Regions from separate parts of the Arthrobacter sp. NPDC058097 genome, predicted to be linked through region 1. Evidence: riboswitches for the same ligand, from Rfam matches in the RefSeq annotation. Region 1 holds a riboswitch; the other holds the start of a gene.

Region 1 (5,061 bases):
CACGATGCCGTTGGCGCGGAGCACCTTGGCGATGGCGGCGGCGTCGATCGACTCATCGAAGTCGATGGTGGCGATGACGTTGGAGCGCTCGGTGGCGTTGGCAACGAACGGCGTGGCGAATTCGGAGGCTTCCGCCCACTTGTAGATGCGGCCGGCCGAATCGGCAGTGCGTCCGGCGGCGAAGTCCAGGCCGCCGTTGGCGTTGAGCCACTGCACCTGGGCGTCCAGGGTGACCAGCGTGGACAGTGACGGGGTGTTGTACGTCTGGTTCAGCTTGGAGTTGTCGATGGCGGTCTTCAGGTCCAGGAAGTCCGGGATCCAGCGTCCGCTGGCCTTGACGCGCTCGGCCCGCTCCAGCGCTGCCGGGGAGAAGAGGCCCAGCCACAGCCCGCCGTCGGAGGCGAAGTTCTTCTGCGGGGCGAAGTAGTAGACGTCCGTCTGGGACACATCGACGTCGAGGCCGCCGGCTGCCGAAGTTGCGTCGACCAGCACCAGTGCGCCCTCATCGGCGCCGTTGACCCGCTGGACGGGCGCGGCAACACCGGTTGAGGTCTCGTTCTGCGGCCAGGCGTACACGTCAACGCCGGCCTCGGCCCTGGGGGCCGGGCAGGTGCCGGGCTCGGACTTGATGATGGAGGATTCGGCAAGGAACGGCGCCTTGTTCGTGGCCGCGGCAAACTTGGAGCCGAACTCGCCGAAGGACAGGTGCTGTGCCTTCTCTTCCACCAGACCGAAGCTGGCAACGTCCCAGAATGCGGTGGAACCGCCGACGCCGAGGACCACTTCGTAGCCTTCGGGGGCACGGAAGAAGGTGCTGAGGCCTTCGCGGACGGAACCTACGAGGTTCTTCACGGGGGCCTGGCGGTGCGAGGTGCCAAGGAGCGTCGTGGCTGCTGCGGAGAGTGCCTCGATCTGCTCGGGCCTGACCTTGGAGGGACCGGCGCCGAACCGTCCGTCCTTGGGCAGGAGGTTTGCGGGAATAGTGATGCTGGTGTCGCTCACAATGGCTCCAATTTTCGGCATGGAAAGTGCGGTTCGGCTGGGTCGGGGCGATGGCCAGCAGGCAACCATGACCGCCACGAAACCCTCCTTATTCTGCCCGAAGCGCGGATACCGCGGGAACACGCCCCCGTCATAGTCCAGTCATTGAGATGGTGCCCGTCACAGGCCGGCGAATTATCCGGACTAATTCAAAATAGGCTAAGCTGGCACTGGACGTACGGGCAGACAGCCGGTGCTGCGCCGCCGTCATACAGGACCGCCGCTGCAGCTTGCCGGATCCCGGTGCGACGGGCCCGCGGTACGGTGGGACGGACACAAATACTGTGCTCGAGGAGCTGAGCTGAATGACGGATCTGATCGACACCACGGAGATGTACCTTCGCACCATTCTGGAGCTGGAGGAAGAGAACATCGTGGCGCTTCGGGCACGCATCGCCGAACGCCTCCGCCACTCGGGCCCCACTGTCTCGCAGACCATCGGCCGGATGGAACGCGACGGCCTCGTCGTCGTCTCCGGTGACCGCCACCTGGAACTGACCGAAGTGGGCCGGAAGCGCGCCACCGAGGTGATGCGCAAGCACCGGCTCGCCGAGCGCCTCCTCGCCGACGTCATCGGCCTTGACTGGGCCTACGTCCACGACGAGGCCTGCCGGTGGGAACACGTCATGAGTGAGCGCGTGGAGCGCAGGATCTACGAAATGCTCGGCCACCCCACCGAATCTCCCTATGGCAACCCGATTCCCGGCCTGGCAGCACTCGGCGGGCAGCCTGCCCGTCCGTTCTCCGACGGCGTGGTGAACCTGCTCGACGCCATGACCGGCTACGGCCCCGAATCCAAGGTCACCGTCAGCCGCCTGGCAGAACCCATCCAGGTGGAGCCGGAGCTGCTGCTCCAGCTGGATGAAGGCGGGATCCGGCCCGGCGCCGCCGTCTCGCTCGAACGCGTGGGGGAGTACATCTCTGTCCGCGTACCCGGGTTCGAGGGCGCCCTTGAGCTGCCGCCGGAAGTTGCTGCGCACGTCTTCGTGAGCCTGGACTAGTTCCCCTGGGGCGCCTCCCTGCTGTCCCTTGCCGGGGGTCCCTTGACGCGGGCGGTAGGCGACTGAGTGGCGAAGCGGGGCGGAAGCCACAGCCTGTCTGACATCTGCAGGCAGGATGACCTACCACTTTTGCACAATGAATATAACGGAATTATTACCGTGCTCTTTAATCGCCTATAGTTAAACGGCAACGCCGATACAAAAGCGTTACCTGATCTGGAGCCGAACCCTGCCAGCAGATCAGCAGCACGAGTCACCCACTGGCAGGGGCGGGGGAACCACAACCGGCTGTTTCGAACAGCCTTGGGGTGAAGTCCGCAGCAGCAAGTCTTTTCCGCCTAAGGAATCCTCCCGGGATACCCCTGTGCCGGAACGGCTTGTTATGGCGGACCGGGTCTGAACTCTCTGACCCGAATCCGACAGCTAACTTCGCAGGCTATCCAGAGAGGAAACAGTACTTGTCCATGCAGAATGCCCGGGGCCGCCGCCGCGCGACTGGTCCCGCTCCGGAGCCGCGCCTTGCGGAGGCCGCCGCCGCGGACCGTCCCCGGGACGCCCAGCGCGAAGCGCGCCGCCGCCGGAGGGGTCCGTTCCGGCAGGTTACGGATTTCGCCTCGGCCAGTGGCGTCGGGCAGAAAGCCGGCGTTGCCCTTGCGGCTACCGGCCTCCTGCTGACTGTTACTGTCCCCGCCACCAGTCCTGTCCTCGCTGCCGGCGAGCAGCAGGGAGCGGCGTCTGCTTCCGCTGCCTCACCGGCCCAGCCGAAGGTTTCGGCGGAGGCGGCAGCAAAGATCGACTTCAGCCGCACGTCCGTCTCCACCACCGGTGACCCGGACGGAAAGCTAAAGCAGCTCCTGAGTGCCCAGTCGGCCGGCAGCATCAGCCGTGCGGCCTCGGCGGGCACCCTGGGCGGGCCGCTGACCACGCTGGTCAAGTCCTCGCCGTTCGGTTACCGGGTCAGCCCGATCACCGGCGGCGCCGGCGAGTTCCACCGCGGCCAGGACTTCGCTGCACAGTGCGGCACCGAGGTGCTTGCCGCGGCCAGCGGCAAGGTCACCTTCTCGGGCTGGCACCCGTACGGCGGAGGCAACCGCGTGGTGATCGATCACGGCAATGGCCTGGAGACCACGTACAACCACCTGTCGTCCTCCAGCGTCCAGGTTGGCCAGAAGGTCACCCGGGGCGAAGTTATCGCCCTCAGCGGGACCACAGGCGCCTCCACCGGCTGCCACCTCCACTTCGAGGTGATGGTCAACGGGGACGTCGTTGATCCCACCGGCTGGCTCTGAGCCAAGTCGAGTGAGCACTCTCATTCCTGTGACACGCCGTGACCTGAATGTGACATTGGCTCCGAACTGCTGTACCGTCTAAACCGCGTCAACTTTTCCGAAGTTGACGCTCTTGAGTGGATTGCCTAACTCTGCCACCGCTCAAGGTCCGTTCGCATTACATCGTCTGGCAGGGGCGGGGGAACCAATTTTGGTCTTCGCAAGAAGACCTTGGGGTTAAGTCGCAAAGCTTCCCAGGAAGCGGAGCGGCCGGGTGACTCCCATCCGAATCCGACAGCTCACCTCGCAGGCATTGGGAGAGGCTACCTTCGTGTCTTCACGCCACAATGCCGCGCGCCACCGCGCGCAAACGGTTCGTATGAACCCGTTGGACTCCGTGTCCAAGGCGGTTAGCGCCAATGCCGGCACAGTAGGTCGCCAGGCAGCTGTTATCGCAGCTGCTTCAGGACTCATCCTGAGCGTTGGCATGCCTGCCAACGCGGCCGACGCCAACATTGGTGTTTCCGCCTCCTCGGAGACCGGATCACAGGCCGCGCAGCTTGCTGTGACCGCCGCACCCACCGCCACTGTCTCCTTCGAGCGTCCTGCCGTCACAACAGTGGCAGCCCCGGTCGCCGAAACCATCGCTCCGCAGTCGAACGATGAGAGCCAGACGGCCACCGCAGGCCAGGCCAGCGACGAGAGCGCCGGTGCGGCCCAGGCCGTCACCGCCAAGTCCACCGATGGTGCGGCCTCCGCCGCAGCTTCCGGACTGGCAGCAATCGCGTACACCGGCATCGGCAGCCCCTACGTCTGGGGCGGCACCACCCCCAGTGGCTGGGACTGCTCCGGCTTCACCCAGTGGGTTTACGCACAGGCAGGCATCAGCATTCCCCGCGTCAACGCGTGGAACGCCATGAAGCCCACCTCCACGCCTGCTCCCGGTGACCTGGTCATGCAGAACGGCGGCGCCCACGTGGGCATCTACGTCGGCAACGGCATGATGATCAGCGCGCTGAACCCTTCGCAGGGCACTCTCCTGCACGCGGTGTCCGCTACGGGCACGTCCGCTTTTTACACCCTTCGCTAAGAATCCGATTCGAGGCGGGCCGGCTTACCCCCAAGATGCCGGCGCGTCGATAACCCACGTCCTGCTACCGCGGTCCGTGGAACACGAAAGAGAGAAATTTTAATGACTACACGTGCGACCATTGCACGGCACCGCGCCGAGGTCACCAAGACCAGCTCGCTGGCTGTCATTGCCAAGGCCGTCGGCGACAACGCCGGTGGCATGGGCCGCCAGGCCGCAGTTATCGCTGCTGCTTCCGGTCTTGTCCTGACCAGCGGCATCGCCGCCAACGCTGCTGAGACCAACGTTCAGCGCGAATCCGCTCCGGCTTCCACGCTGGAAGTCCAGTCCGCTGCGGCGCCGGCCACCATCTCGGCCGCTTCCAGCATCGCCATCTCCTATGAGAAGCCTGCTGTCTCCACCACCCCGGCTCCCGTCGTCGAGGCCCCGAAGCCTGTTGTCAAGGTCCAGGAAGCCGCTCCCGCCGAAGAGGCTGCTCCGGTTGCTGAAGCCGCGCCGGCTGTCCAGGCTACCGCCGCCGTCCAGACCGCTGCCCCGGCAGCGCCGAAGACCACTGCCGCCAGCGGCAAGGGTGCTGCCATCGCCGCTGCTGCCTACGCGCAGCTGGGCGTCTCCCAGGACTGCACCGCGCTGGCCACCAACGCACTCGCCGCCGTGGGCA
Region 2 (5,061 bases), on a different contig from region 1:
GGGCGTCTCCGCCGGGCATGCCGACGACGAATACCGCCAGGCAGGCGCCCAGATCGTTCCCGACCTCGATCCCGCGGAGCTGGACATCCTCGCCCACGTCCGTCCGTTGGAACTTCCGACGGCGGCAGCCCTGAAGCGCGGTGCCGTCACCGTGGGTCTGGCCTCCCCGTCGTCCGAACTCGCCACCGTGAGGGCACTCGCCGAACGCGGGGTCACGTCCTTCGCGCTGGAACTCGTGCCGCGCATCTCCCGGGCCCAGTCCATGGATGCCCTCTCCTCGCAGGCCCTCGTGGCCGGCTACCGGTGCGTCCTCGAAGCCGCCATCCGCCTGCCCCGCTTCTTCCCGCTGTACATGACCGCCGCCGGAACCGTCCCGCCCGCGAAGGTGCTGGTGCTCGGGGTCGGCGTGGCCGGGCTGCAGGCGATCGGCACGGCGAAGCGGCTCGGCGCGCGCGTCTCCGCCAACGACATCCGGCCGTCCTCCGCCGAAGAAGTCACGTCCATGGGCGGGACCTTCATCAAACTGGACCTCGAGACGGCCGAGGCAGCCGGCGGGTACGCCCGGGAGCTCAGCGCCGACCGCGGCGCCCTGCAGCGCCAGCTGCTGGCGCCGCACGTCGCCGATGCCGACGTGCTGATCACGACGGCGGCCGTGCCCGGCAGGCACGCCCCGCTCCTGGTGACCCGTGAGATGGTGCAGGGCATGCGCCCGGGATCGGTCGTCGTCGACCTGGCCGCGGAGTCCGGCGGCAACGTCGAGGGGTCCGTCCCTGGCCGGGACATCCACGTCCCCACCGCCGACGGCAAGGGGACCGTCGCCGTCGTAGGCCTCAAGGACGCGCCGTCCGCCATGCCCACGGACGCCTCCCGGCTGTACGCCAAAAACGTGGCCAACCTGCTGGCCCTGATGACCGTGGACGGGACGGTCGTCCCCGACTTCGACGACGACGTGATAGCGGGTGCCTGCCTGACGCACGACGGCGTGGTGCGGCATCCGCCGACGGCGGAAGCGCTCGCGGCGCTCGCCGGGGAGACGGACAACGACCTCGCAGACGAGATGGCCAATACTCCAGTGAAGGCGTCGGAGAACGAAGGGGTGGTCTGATGGACGGCATCAGCCTGCTGACCATCACCGTGCTGGCGGTGTTTGTCGGCTTCGAAGTGGTCTCCAAGGTGTCCAGCACGCTGCACACGCCCCTGATGTCCGGCGCGAACGCGATCCACGGGATCATCCTGGTGGGCGCCATCATCGTCGCCGGCCAGGCCACGCACCCCTGGGTCCTGGCGGTGGCGCTGCTCGCCGTCGTTCTTGCCACGGCGAACCTGGTGGGCGGCTTCGTCGTGACCGACCGCATGCTCGAGATGTTCCGCGGCCGCAAACCGGATCAACCGGCCAAAGCTGCCCCGAATGAAACCCAGAGTGAAACCAGGGAGAACAAGGAGGCCAAGCGGTGACCCTCCTCGACGCCAACGTCACCGCCCTGCTCTACCTCGCGGCGGCCGTCTTCTTCATCCTGGCGCTGAAGGGCCTGAACTCGCCGCGCACCGCCCGCCGCGGCAACCTCATCGGCGCGTTTGGTGCGCTGATCGCCGTCGTCACCGTCTTTTTCTCAACCCGGCTGGACAACGTCCCCCTGATCCTCGGCGCCATCGCCGTGGGCTCCGGTGTGGCCGCCCCCGTGGCCAGACGCGTCAAGATGACCCAGATGCCGCAGCTCGTTGCCCTGTTCAACGGGGTGGGCGGCGGCGCGGCCGCACTCGTTGCGCTGCTGGAACTGCCGCATGCGGAGGACGCCTGGGTGCGCGTCGCCGTCGTCTTCACCCTGCTGGTCGGGGCAGTCTCCTTCGCCGGCTCAGCCGTGACGTTCGCGAAGCTGCAGGAGCTCATGACCACCCGCCCCGTGGTGTTCCCCGGGCTGCCGGTGCTCATGGGGGCGGTGCTGCTCGCCGCCGTCGGTGCCGCGGCCGCCGTCGTGCTGGGCGGGTCGCTCGTGCTGGCGCTGCTGCTCCTGCTGCTGGGCCTGGTGGCCGGCGTGCTGCTCGTGTTGCCGGTGGGCGGCGCCGACGTGCCGATCGTCATCTCCCTCCTCAACGCGTTCACCGGCCTCGCAGTTGCCGCGTCCGGACTGGTGCTGGGGAACGTGCTCCTGGTGGTGGCCGGGACGCTGGTGGGCGCGTCGGGCACCATCCTCACCCGCGCGATGGCCGCGGCCATGGGCCGCAGTGTGGCCGGCATCCTGTTCGGCGCGTTCCGGGGAGGTTCGACGGCGGGATCCACCGCCGTCAGCGACCGTCCGGTCCGCTCGTCCAGCCCGGAGGACGTGGCGGTGCTGCTCGGCTACGCGCAGCGCGTGATCATCGTTCCCGGCTACGGGCTGGCCGTGGCGCAGGGACAGCACACCGCTGCCGAGCTGGCGCAGGCATTGGAAACCCGGGGAATCAGGGTGGACTTCGCCATCCATCCCGTGGCGGGCCGCATGCCCGGGCACATGAACGTGCTCCTCGCCGAGGCCAATGTGCCCTACGAATCACTCAAGGAAATGGGCGAGATCAACTCCGAATTCCGCACCGCCGACGTCGCGCTGGTGGTGGGCGCGAACGACGTGGTGAACCCCGCCGCGAAGACCACCGCCGGCTCGCCCATCTACGGGATGCCGATCCTCGAGGTGGCGGACGCGCGCCAGGTGGTCTTCCTCAAGCGCTCCATGCGGCCAGGGTTCGCCGGGATCGAGAACGACCTTATGTTCGAGCCGCAGACCACGCTGCTGTTTGGCGATGCCAAGGAATCCCTGACCAAGGTGCTGGGTGCGGTGAAGGCCCTGTAGGGTGTTGCTTTCTCTAACCTTCTTCCAGACGGCAGCCGTTACCGAAATGTGACTTTTGGTGCCGAGGTGCGATAACCTCGGCCGGTGCCCTGGTTCCGCTCAGGGCATTCCCGGGCAGAATGCCGAGCCCTGCCACTGACCGGGATCCGTTCGCAATGACAACTGGCAGGGACGGGGGAACCACGTTAGTACCGGCCTTGCGCATCAAGGCCTAGGGGTTAAGTCCAGACGCACCGCCCAGCAGCGGGCAGGACCGGGTGACTCCCACCCGAACCCGACAGCTAACCCCGCAGGCATGGGAGAGGCACATCACCATGTCACGTAAGTCCACGCCCGCGCGCCATCGCGCCACCCCGACGACGTCCATCGCCCTGCAGGGCCTGCAGTATTCGCTGAAGTCCAATGCCGCCTCGGTCGCCAAGCCGGCGGCCGCGGCCGCCGTCGCTTCCGGTCTCCTCTTCGGTGCCGGGGCACCTGCCCACGCAGGTGCTTACGCGCCAGAGACTCCGGCCGGCGCCGCCCAGTCCGCCACGGCCCCGGCCGGAGCTGCCGTGCAGTCAGTCGCCGGCCAGGCGCTCGCCGCACCGGCCCAGGCCGCACCGGCAGACGCCGGATCTGCTGTGGCCGGAGCATCGCACACCGTAGTGCCCGGTGATACCTTGGGCGCCATCGCGGCACGCCACGGCGTCAGTCTCGATGCGTTGCTCGCAGAGAACGGCCTGACCCTGGCCTCGGTCATTTACCCCGGCGACCAGATCCTCATTCCGGGACCCGGCGCTGCTGCAGCCCCCGCAGTACCTGCAGCGCCGGCAGCACCCGCAGTGCCCGAGGTTCCCGCGGCTCCGGCTGTTCCGGCAGCCCCGGCGGCCCCGGCGGCCCCCCAGCCCACCGGCATGGGAATCTACAACGCCTCCGCGTCAATTACCCCGGCAGCGGCAACCACCCCGGCAACCACCCCGGCAGCCAGCGGCGTGGGCGCGGCCATTGTGGCCTCGGCCCGGGCGCAGCTCGGTGCCACCCAGGACTGCACCGTCCTGGTGGAACAGGCCCTGCGGTCCGTCGGCAAGTCCGTCGGCGACCTCGCGCCCGCGCAGTTCTACCAGTACGGCACACCCGTTTCGTCCCCGCAGCCCGGGGACCTGATGATCAGCGGCGGACACGTCGGCGTGTACATCGGCGGTGGCCAGGCGATCAGCAGCGGCATGAACGGTGTCAACGAAACCATCGTGCACCCGGCCTCCTGGCTCACCGGCTCCACTTACGTGCGGGTCAACGCATAGACAGAGCGCAGACGCCTCACAGGCGGGGCGGTTCAAACAACAGCGGCGGGTGCATAGGCACCCGCCGCTGTTGCGTTTCAGTAGCTGCCGGCTGCCGGGTGCCGGCGCGCGCGAAACAAAAGTCACTGTCAAGCAACAATTGTTGACCGCTGGATACCATGTCGGGTTTACTGGCAGCCTGACCGGATGTGAGCTGGAGCACGTCACGGCTGAAGCATTTGCAAGCACCGCCGAGAGTGAGTTCCCGTGGACCTGATCACCACCGCCATGACCACCGCCGAGATTGAGGCAGCAGCGAAGAAGCTGATGACCGCCTTCGCGGCCACCGATACAGACGGGTACTTCGACTGCTTCGCGCCCGATGCGACCTTCATCTTCCATTCCGAACCGAACCGCCTCACCTCGCGCGGGGAATACCGCGACCTGTGGCAGAACTGGGTGGAGGACGGCTGGCGGGTTGCAGAATGCGCCAGCTCCAACGCGTACATTCAGATCGCCGGCGACAGCGCCGTGTTCAGCCACGATGTCGAAACCGTGATCGACGTTGCCGGCACCAAAGAAACCCTTCACGAGAGGGAGACCATCATTTTCACCAGGACGAAGACAGGCAGCGTGCTCGCCGTCCACGAGCATCTTTCTCCGGCGCCTGCCAGCCAGAAGGCGATCTCATGACCAACGATTCCAAAGCCCCTGCAGTGACCGAAGTCGAAAAGCACGGCATCGAACCGATTCCCGCTGCCGACAGGACGGCGAAACCGCTGGACCTCTTCCGGCTGGTGTTCGGTGGTGCAAACACGTTCGCCACGGTAGTCCTGGGATCCTTTCCCATTCTCTTTGGGCTGTCCTTCAAGGACGCACTGCTGGCCACTGTCCTGGGCGTCGTCGTCGGCGGCCTGATTCTGTGCCCGATGGCTGTTTTCGGCCCGACCAATGGGATGAACAATGCCGTCTCGTCC

Evidence for each region. Region 1 has a riboswitch for cyclic di-AMP ahead of ACFVTE_RS15775 (M23 family metallopeptidase). Riboswitches for the same ligand answer to the same signal wherever they lie in the genome.
Region 2: it holds a riboswitch for cyclic di-AMP, as region 1 does, so the genes downstream of both, ACFVTE_RS17740 (LysM peptidoglycan-binding domain-containing protein) here and ACFVTE_RS15775 (M23 family metallopeptidase) in region 1, are expected to answer to the same signal.

Annotation. Positions count from the first base shown of each region.
Region 1 covers NZ_JBHVSZ010000008.1:279,653-284,713, reverse strand. Annotated here, with positions in the region: gene serC (phosphoserine transaminase) at 1-1,002, opposite strand, end outside; gene ACFVTE_RS15780 (metal-dependent transcriptional regulator) at 1,347-2,042, shown strand; cyclic di-AMP (ydaO/yuaA leader) riboswitch at 2,253-2,495, shown strand; gene ACFVTE_RS15775 (M23 family metallopeptidase) at 2,507-3,331, shown strand; cyclic di-AMP (ydaO/yuaA leader) riboswitch at 3,444-3,637, shown strand; gene ACFVTE_RS15770 (C40 family peptidase) at 3,690-4,400, shown strand; gene ACFVTE_RS15765 (NlpC/P60 family protein) at 4,503-5,061, shown strand, end outside.
Region 2 covers NZ_JBHVSZ010000010.1:136,379-141,439, forward strand. Annotated here, with positions in the region: gene ACFVTE_RS17725 (Re/Si-specific NAD(P)(+) transhydrogenase subunit alpha) at 1-1,105, shown strand, start outside; gene ACFVTE_RS17730 (NAD(P) transhydrogenase subunit alpha) at 1,105-1,455, shown strand; gene ACFVTE_RS17735 (NAD(P)(+) transhydrogenase (Re/Si-specific) subunit beta) at 1,452-2,825, shown strand; cyclic di-AMP (ydaO/yuaA leader) riboswitch at 2,936-3,136, shown strand; gene ACFVTE_RS17740 (LysM peptidoglycan-binding domain-containing protein) at 3,140-4,105, shown strand; gene ACFVTE_RS17745 (YybH family protein) at 4,352-4,777, shown strand; gene ACFVTE_RS17750 (purine-cytosine permease family protein) at 4,774-5,061, shown strand, end outside.